2 regions of the Nocardia sp. NPDC051570 genome follow, and region 1 is predicted to be linked to the other one. Evidence: riboswitches for the same ligand, from Rfam matches in the RefSeq annotation. Region 1 holds a riboswitch; the other holds the start of a gene.
What was found. A riboswitch is a leader RNA that binds a small molecule or an ion and turns the genes downstream of it on or off. The one in region 1 is predicted to bind glycine.
Positions count from the first base shown of each region.

Region 2: another riboswitch for glycine. It lies ahead of gcvT (glycine cleavage system aminomethyltransferase GcvT); the one in region 1 lies ahead of gcvP (aminomethyl-transferring glycine dehydrogenase).

Region 1 is NZ_JBITDI010000002.1:286,818-291,398, reverse strand. It holds gene ACIA76_RS04965 (MerR family transcriptional regulator) at 1-540, shown strand, start outside; gene ACIA76_RS04960 (bifunctional nuclease family protein) at 594-1,067, shown strand; gene ACIA76_RS04955 (MerR family transcriptional regulator) at 1,231-1,794, shown strand; glycine riboswitch at 1,885-1,979, shown strand; gene gcvP (aminomethyl-transferring glycine dehydrogenase) at 2,121-4,581, shown strand, end outside.
Region 2 is NZ_JBITDI010000001.1:686,555-691,135, reverse strand. It holds gene ACIA76_RS03120 (hypothetical protein) at 1-336, shown strand, start outside; gene ACIA76_RS03115 (alkaline phosphatase D family protein) at 404-1,954, shown strand; glycine riboswitch at 2,021-2,108, shown strand; gene gcvT (glycine cleavage system aminomethyltransferase GcvT) at 2,300-3,391, shown strand; gene gcvH (glycine cleavage system protein GcvH) at 3,407-3,778, shown strand; gene ACIA76_RS03100 (L-serine ammonia-lyase) at 3,795-4,581, shown strand, end outside.

The DNA.
Region 1 (4,581 bases):
GCCGCGACGCTCGGAGTGCGCGAGGCGCGCGCCCGGGCGGATGGCGTCGACGCGGCGGGAGCGGGGCGTGCGCCCGACTCCGCCGCCGCGGACATCGGTCCGAACCCACCCCGGAGGCTCGGCGTGGTACCGGGTGAGATCTCGCCGGACGAACTGCGGTTCGATCACGAAATCCGTGTCACGCGAACGGATCTGCTCGATCGGGCCGGTATCGATGAGAAGTTTCTCACCGAATTGATCCGCGCCAATCTGATCACCCCGGGTGCTGCCGGATTCTTCGACGCCGAGGCGGTGACCCTCGCCCGCACGGCCAAGGCGATGAGCGAATTCGGTTTGGAGGCAAGGCATTTGCGCGCCTTCAAGCTCGCCGCCGACCGGGAGGCGGCCATGGTCGCGCAGATCGCCGCACCCATTGCCAAGGGGCGCGACGCCGACGCGCGCGCCCGTGCCGAGGAGACGGTCCGCGAGCTCGCGGCGCTGTCGTTGACATTGCATACCAGTCTGGTGAAGACCTCGGTGCGCGCTGCCCTCGGAGGCTGAAATCATCGCCTAGACTCGGTGATACGGCCGTCGAGCGCCAGCGAGGTGGAGTCATGAGTGAGATGCGTGTGATCGGCATTCGTGTCGAGCAGCCCCAGAATCAACCTGTGCTGCTGCTCCGCGAGGTCGATGGGGACAGGTACCTGCCCATCTGGATCGGGCAGTCGGAGGCGACGGCGATCGTTCTCGAGCAGGAGGGTGTGACGCCCATCCGGCCGTTGACCCACGACCTGATCAAGATCCTGATCCACGAGCTCGGCCATACCCTCAAGGAGGTCCGGATCGTGGATCTGCAAGAGGGCACCTTCTATGCCGATCTGGTCTTCGAGAACGATTTGCGGATTTCGGCGCGTCCGTCCGATTCGGTAGCCATCGCGTTGCGGGTGGGTTGCCCGATTTACGCCGAGGAGCCGGTGCTCGAGGAGGCCGGGCTGGTCATGCCCGACGAACGCGAGGACGAGGTGGAGAAGTTCAAGGAATTCCTCGAGTCGGTATCGCCCGACGACTTCAAGGCGACCGATAGCTGAGCCGTTCGACATTCGAGATTCCTGCGGTCAACCTCACGTTGAGGTCGAGAAACACGCCGCTCGCGGAGTTTGGTGTGAGGGCGATCGAGCCGAGACAATCGAGAGAGTAGCCTCGATAGTTAGGCCGTTGTTCTACTTCGGCGAAGCAGTGAGGGGAGTTCTCGTGGGAGATCAACCGCAGCAGGGTGTGGTGCAGCCAGGGCTGTTCCCCGATGACACGGTCCCCGACGAACTGGTCGGCTACCGCGTGCCGAGTGCGTGTCAGGTGGCCGGGATCACCTATCGCCAGCTCGACTATTGGGCCCGGACCGGCCTGGTCGTCCCCTCGATCCGCAGCGCCTCGGGTTCCGGCAGTCAGCGGCTGTACTCGTTCAAGGACATCCTGGTCCTCAAGATCGTGAAGCGGCTGCTGGACGCCGGGATCTCGCTGCAGAACATCCGCATCGCCGTCGACCACCTACGCAGCCGCGGTGTGGAGGATCTGGCCGGGATCACGCTGTTCTCCGACGGCGCCACGGTCTACGAATGCACCTCGCCGGAAGAGGTCGTCGATTTACTGCAGGGCGGGCAGGGTGTCTTCGGCATCGCCGTCAGCGGCGCCATGCGGGAACTGACCGGCGCGATCGCCAACTTCCCGGCCGAGCGTGCCGAGGTCCAGTCGACCAGCGAACGCCCCGAGGACGAATTGGCCTACCGCCGCAAGGCCCGGATGAGCAAGACCGGTTAGCGCCCCCACCTGCACGTGACCTTCGCGACACCCGAACCGTCGGGTCGGTAATACGTCGTTCACCTTTCATTGCTTAGACTGGCTATGCGTCGCCGCCGTGCGGGAGAGTTCCGGGTCCGACCCGGGCGCCGAAGGAGCAGCACCTCCCCGTCAATCTCTCAGGCATCAGGGACCGTACGGACACTCGACGCCTCTGGAAAGCGGTGGCTGCACCCAGGTGCAGGCCACCCGCCCATGGGGAAAAGGGAGCCCGAGTCCGGGGCCCTGAATCTCTCAGGCGCCACGACAGAGGGGGAGGGCCCGACCCGACCCTCCTGGGAGCTGCCGTGACCCGTTCCTTCGCCGATCGCCACATCGGACCCGATTCCGCTGCCATCGATCAGATCCTCGATACCTTGGGCATCGGCTCGCTGGACGAGCTGGCCGCCCGCGCGGTCCCGGCGAGCATCCTCGACGATCCCGCCGGCAACGATCTGAGCGTGCTGCCCGCGCCGGTCTCCGAGCATGAGGCGCTCAACGAGCTTGCCGCCCTGGCGCATTCGAATACCGTGGCCACCTCCATGATCGGCCTCGGCTACTACGACACGCTCACCCCGCCGGTGCTGGTGCGCAGCCTGCTGGAGAATCCGGCCTGGTACACCGCCTACACCCCGTATCAGCCCGAGATCAGTCAGGGCCGCCTCGAGGCGCTGCTCAACTTCCAGACCATGGTGTCGGATCTGACCGGTATGGAGGTCGCCAACGCGTCCATGCTCGACGAGGCGACCGCGGCCGCGGAGGCCATGACACTGCTGCAGCGCGCGAACCGGTCGAGCAAATCCCACCGGCTGCTGATCGACACCGACCTGTTCCCGCAGACCCGGACCGTGCTGGCCACCCGCGCCGAACCGCTGGGCATCGAGATCGTCGAGGCCGATCTGGCCTCCGGCGTCCTGCCCGAGGGCGAGTTCTTCGGCGTGCTGATCCAGACCCCCGGCTGCTCGGGCCGCATCGTCGACTGGACCGGCCTGATCGCGGCCGCGCACGAGCGTGGCGCGCTGGTCGCCGCCGGTGCCGATCTGCTGGCGATGACGCTGCTGACCTCGCCGGGCGAACAGGGCGCCGACGTCTGTTTCGGCACCACCCAGCGCTTCGGCGTGCCGCTGGGCTTCGGCGGTCCGCATGCGGGATATCTCGCGGTGCGCAACGCCCACGCCCGGCAGCTGCCCGGCCGATTGGTCGGCGTCTCGGTCGACGCCGACGGCAACCGGGCCTACCGCCTGGCGCTGCAGACCCGCGAGCAGCACATCCGGCGCGAGAAGGCGACCTCGAACATCTGCACCGCGCAGGTGCTGCTGGCGATCGTGGCCGCCATGTACGCGAGCTATCACGGCGCCGACGGGCTGCGCGCGATCGCGCGGCGGGTGCACGGGCATGCCGAGCGGCTCGCGGCCGGCCTCGGCGAAGCCGTTGTGCACGAACGGTTCTTCGACACCGTGCTGGTCCGGGTGCCCGGTGGCGCGGAGGCGGTGGTGGCCAAGGCGAAGGGGCGCGGGATCAATCTGCGCCTGGCCGACGCCGATCATGTGGCCGTCGCCTGCGATGAGGCGACCACCGACGCGCATGTGGCGATCGTGCTGGAAAGCTTCGGTGCCGAGAGCGCGACGAGCGAGACCGGGCTGGCGTCGATCGAGACCCGCACCTCGGAGTATCTGACCCATCCGGCGTTCACGCGCTATCACACCGAAACCGCCATGCTGCGGTATCTGCGGCAGCTGTCGGATAAGGATATCGCCCTGGACCGCAGCATGATTCCGCTCGGCTCGTGCACCATGAAGCTGAACGCGACCGCGGAGATGGAACCCATCACCTGGCCCGGCTTCTCCCGGTTGCATCCGTACGCACCGGTCGAGGATGTGCCCGGCATCCTGCGGGTGATCGAGGATCTGGAGACCTGGCTGTCGGCGGTCACCGGATACGACCGGGTCAGCCTGCAGCCCAACGCCGGAAGTCAGGGCGAATACGCCGGACTGCTGGCGATCCGGCGCTACCACCTGGATCGCGGTGATACGCATCGGGATACGTGCCTGATCCCGTCGAGCGCGCACGGCACCAACGCGGCCTCGGCGGCCATGGCCGGGCTGCGGGTGGAGGTCGTGAAGTGCCGCGACAACGGCGATGTCGACCTGGACGATCTGCGTGCCAAGATCGCCGATCACGCCGACCGGCTGGCCTGCATCATGATCACCTACCCGTCCACGCACGGCGTGTACGAGCAGGAGGTCGCCGAGCTGTGCGCACTGGTGCACGATGCGGGCGGTCAGGTGTATGTGGACGGCGCGAATCTGAATGCCCTGGTGGGCCTTGCCCGTCCGGGCCGTTTCGGCGGCGACGTCTCGCATCTGAACCTGCACAAGACCTTCTGCATCCCGCACGGCGGCGGCGGTCCCGGCGTGGGCCCGGTCGCGGTGCGCGAACATCTGGCGAAGTATCTGCCCGGTAATCCGCTGGAATCCGGCTCGCACGCGGTCTCGGCCGCGCTCTACGGTTCGGCGTCGATCCTGCCGATCACCTGGGCCTATATCCGCATGATGGGCGCCGCGGGCCTGCGCCGCGCGACCCTGACCGCGATCGCCTCGGCCAATTACATCGCGCGGCGGCTGGATCCGCACTTCCCGGTGCTCTACACCGGTGAGAACGGTATGGTCGCCCACGAATGCATCCTCGACCTGCGCGAGATCACCAAGCGCACCGGCGTCACGGTCGACGATGTCGCGAAGCGCCTGGCCGACTACGGCTTCCACGCCC
Region 2 (4,581 bases), on a different contig from region 1:
CCGTCCGGTCTGTACGGCGTGCTCGCGCGGCAGGCCGCCACCGACGCGACCCGCACGGTGTGCTCCAATCTCGGCACGCTCGACCCCGCGATCCTCGAGATCGACGGCAGCCCGGCGGCGTCGATCACACTCGGACTGATCAATCAGGGCCTGAACTCGCGTGCGCTACTGGCCGCCCGCGGCGGCATCCTGCACGGCGTGTTCTTCGAATGCGCGGGCGATATCACGGTGCGGATCAACGGATTTCATCCACCCGCTCTCGAGAACGCCGACCAGCTGGCCGATCTGGTGCAGCGGGTGCTCGCCCGATACGATCTGAAGCCGGCCTTCCGCTAGTCCTATATGTCCGTTTTGTTCCCTGGGTGTTCACATTTCGTTGGGTTCGCTGCGCCAGGGTGAGGCCATGTTCGGTCCTGATCTCGGTGTTTCCCGGCGCACGCTGCTGCGCACCTCCGCCCTCGGCCTGGTCGCCGCACCCGTGCTGGCCGCCTGTTCGAACGGCGGGCCCGCCCTGGTGCGCACGCGGCCGAACCTCACCCACGGCCTCGCCGTCGGCGATCCGCGCAGCGACGGCGCGCTGATCTGGGCCCGCTCGGATCTGCCGGCCCGGTTGATCGTGGAGACGGCGGCCACCGAATCGTTCACCGACGCACGGCGATTCACCGGCCCGCTGCTCACCCCCGATTCCGACGGCACCGGCCGCATGCGCCTCGCCGGGCTGCCCGCGGGGCAGGTGGTGCACTACCGGGTGACATTGGAGGGCGAGGACGGCGCCACCTCCGAACCGTCGACCGGCGTCTTCCGTACCGCGCCCACCGCGGCGTCGGATATCCGGCTGCACTGGTCCGGCGATGTGGCGGGCCAAGGCTTCGGCCGCAATCCGGATCTGGGCGGTATGCGGATCTTCTCGACCATGGCCGCGCGCGACCCGCATCTGTTCCTGCATTCCGGCGACGCCATCTACGCGGACAATCCGCTGCAGGAGTCGGTGACCCTGCCCGACGGGCGGATCTGGCGCAATATCGTCAGCGAGGCGAAGAACGCGCCGGCGGAAACGCTGGAACAGTTCCGCGGGCAGTACGCCTACAATCTCGGCGACGAGAACTACCGCCGCTTCAATGCCGCTGTAGCGCAACTGGTTCAGTGGGACGACCACGAGACGACCAACAACTGGTCCCCGGGCGGAACGGTCGCCGCGGAGAAGGGCTACTCCGTGCGCGATATGGATGTCCTGGCCACCCGGTCCTGGCGGGCGTTCCACGAATGGATGCCGCTGGATCCGCAGGAGGCCGCCGACGGCCGGCTGTACCGCAAGATCTCGTACGGCCCGCTGCTGGACATCTTCGTCCTCGATATGCGCACCTACAAGGACACCAACGGCGCCAACACCGCACCAGACGGCCGGATCTTCGGCCCGGTCCAGACCCGCTGGCTGATCGATGGCCTGCGGGATTCGCGCGCCACCTGGAAGATCATCGCCAACGATCTCCCGCTGGGCCTGGTGGTCCCGGACGGCAAGACCGCCTTCGAGGGCCCCGCCAACGGCGATCCCGGCGCCCCCTCAGGCCGCGAATCCGAAATCGCCCAGGTACTTTCGGCCGCGAAGGCCAATCGCGTGACCGGCATGGTGTGGCTGACCGCCGACGTGCACTACAGCGCCGCACATTGGTATTCCCCCGACCGCGCCTCCTTCACCGATTTCGACGAGTTCTGGGAATTCGTCTCCGGCCCGCTGCACGCCGGCGCCTTCGGTCCGAACGCCCTCGACGCGACCTTCGGCCCCGAGGCGGTCTTCGTCCACGCACCCCCTACGCAGAACACCTCACCCCTGGACGGCGCGTTCCAGCACTTCGGCGAGGTACAGATCGACGGCACCTCGCGCGAACTGACGGTCAACCTCTGCGACGCGTCCGGAACGGTCCTGTTCAGCCAGCGCCTGGCCCCGCCGCGGTAGCACCCGATGTGCCGGTAGTCCGATCGTCGCCTATGCTGTGCGACACAATCGAATATCGGGCCGCGACGAATTGGAGCGGGAGAGCCCCCGGTCACGGGGCGCCGAAGGAGCAACCTCCCCGGAATCTCTCAGGTACAGGTACCGCTTCGATCAGGCCACTCTGAAAAGTAGGCGCGCCGAGCGCCTCACCCACGGTGCAAATCGCTTTCATGCGGTGAAGCTCTCAGGTCCCATGACAGAGGGGGAGTTCCGTTACTGGGCGGCAGCCCGGTCGACTCGAGGACTTCCCATGACTGTCGAATTCGGCGTTGTGCGCGTTGCCCTCCTTATCGAAGGAGGTCGGCAGTGAGCACGCTGTCGCCATTGGATGCCGTTCATACCGCGGCGGGCGCCTCGTTCATCGACTTCGGCGGATGGCGGATGCCGGTGCGCTACACCGGTGAGCTGGCCGAGCATCGGGCGGTGCGTGAGGCGGCGGGCATCTTCGATCTGTCCCATATGGGCGAGATCGAGGTGTCCGGGCCGGAGGCCGCCCGCATGCTGGACTTCGCGCTGGTGGGTCACCTGTCCGCGGTGCCGGTGGGGCGCGCCCGCTACACGATGATGTGTCACGACAACGGCGGCATCCTCGACGATCTGGTGGTGTACCGGCTCGCCGCGGACCGATTCCTGGTGGTGGCCAATGCCGCCAACGCACAGGTGATCTACGTGCTGCTGCGCGATCGGGCGCACGGCTTCGCCGCCGAGGTGACCGACCGCACAACGGAATTCGCGCTGATCGCGGTGCAGGGCCCCCGCTCGGCCGCCATCGTCGGCGCGGTCGCGGAGGCCGATCTCGCGGGGTTGAAGTACTACGCGAGCACGGCCGCCCGCGTGGCCGATACCGACGTGCTGCTGGCCCGCACCGGATACACCGGCGAGGACGGATTCGAGGTGTACTGCCCGCCGGATCGCGCCGCCGGCATCTGGGGCGCCCTCGTCGAGGCCGGGCAGCCGCACGGACTGCGGCCCGCCGGTCTGGCCTGCCGGGACACGCTGCGACTCGAGGCCGGAATGCCGTTGTACGGCAACGAACTCCATGTCGGCATCGCACCGTTCGAGGTCGGTCTGGGGCGGGTGGTGAAGTTCGACAAGCCCGGCGCGTTCGTGGGACGTAAGGCGCTCGCCGCCCGGCAGCAGGCCGGAGCCGATCGGATACTCGTCGGATTGGTCGGCGACGGCCGCCGCGCGGGACGGCACGGTTACGCCGTCTTCGACGGTGACGCCGAGGTCGGCATCGTCACCAGCGGCGCGTTATCGCCCACGCTGGGCAGGCCCATCGCGATGGCGATGGTGACCGCGAAGTACGCCGAGCCGGGCACCGCGCTGACCGTCGATATCCGCGGCCGCCGCGAACCGGTCGAGGTCGCCTCCCTTCCGTTCTATTCCCGTCCCTGAAAGGCCTTGTCCGCCATGAGCTTTCCCGAACATCTGCAGTACACCGAAGAACACGAGTGGCTCGATACCGACGGCGATGTCGCGACCGTCGGGGTGACCGGATTCGCCGCCTCCTCGCTCGGCGATATCGTCTTCGTCCAGCTGCCCTCGGTCGGCGACCGCGTCGTGCGCGGGGAGACCTGCGGTGAGATCGAATCCACCAAATCGGTCAGCGATCTGTATGCCCCGGTATCGGGTGAGGTCGTCGAGGTGAACGACGTCGTCGTGGAGGAACCCGAACTCGTCAACACCGACCCCTACGGCACGGGCTGGCTGTTCCGGGTCCGCGTCGAGGAGACCGGCGACCTGCTCGACGCCGCGGCCTATGCGGTGCTGACCGGTGCCTGAGAGCGGTGTCACGCAGATGACCCTGAGCGTGTTCGACATGTTCAGCATCGGCATCGGGCCGTCGAGCTCGCATACCGTCGGGCCGATGCGCGCGGCGTTGATGTTCGCCGAATCCCTGGCCGCCGAGGGTCATTCGAGCCGCGCGGTGCGGATCGGCGCCGAACTGTTCGGATCCCTCGGCGCGACCGGGCGCGGGCACGGCAGTGATCAGGCGGTGATCCTCGGACTGTGCGGCGCGCGCCCGGAGACCGTCGACACCGATGCCGCACCGGATATGGTCGAGGCCGTGCGATCGCAGCGCCGCCTGCGGTTGCCGGGCGGAGTCGAGATCGCCTTCGACGAGACGACCGATCTGGTGCTCAACGGTCGCGAATCGCTACCCGGACATCCGAACGGCATGCGGTTTCGCGCCTACGACGACGCGAATGTCGTACTGGCCGAACGCGTCTACTACTCCGTCGGCGGCGGCTTCGTGCACGACGAGTCCGCCGCGCCCGCGAGCACGGCCGCCCGCATCGTCCCGTATCCGTTCCGCACCGCCGACGATCTGCTCGCCCACTGCCGCGAGAACGATCTGTCGATGAGCGCGGTGATGCGCGCCAACGAGCGGGTGGGACGCGGCGACGCCGAGATCGATGCGGGACTGCTGCGGATCTGGCAGGTGATGGCAGACTGTGTGCGCCGCGGCTGCGAGCGCGACGGCGTGCTGCCCGGCGGGCTGTTCGTGCCGCGTCGCGCGAAAACGCTGTACGACAAGCTGATCGGTGAACAGCCCGGCGATCCGCTGGTCGCGATGGACTGGG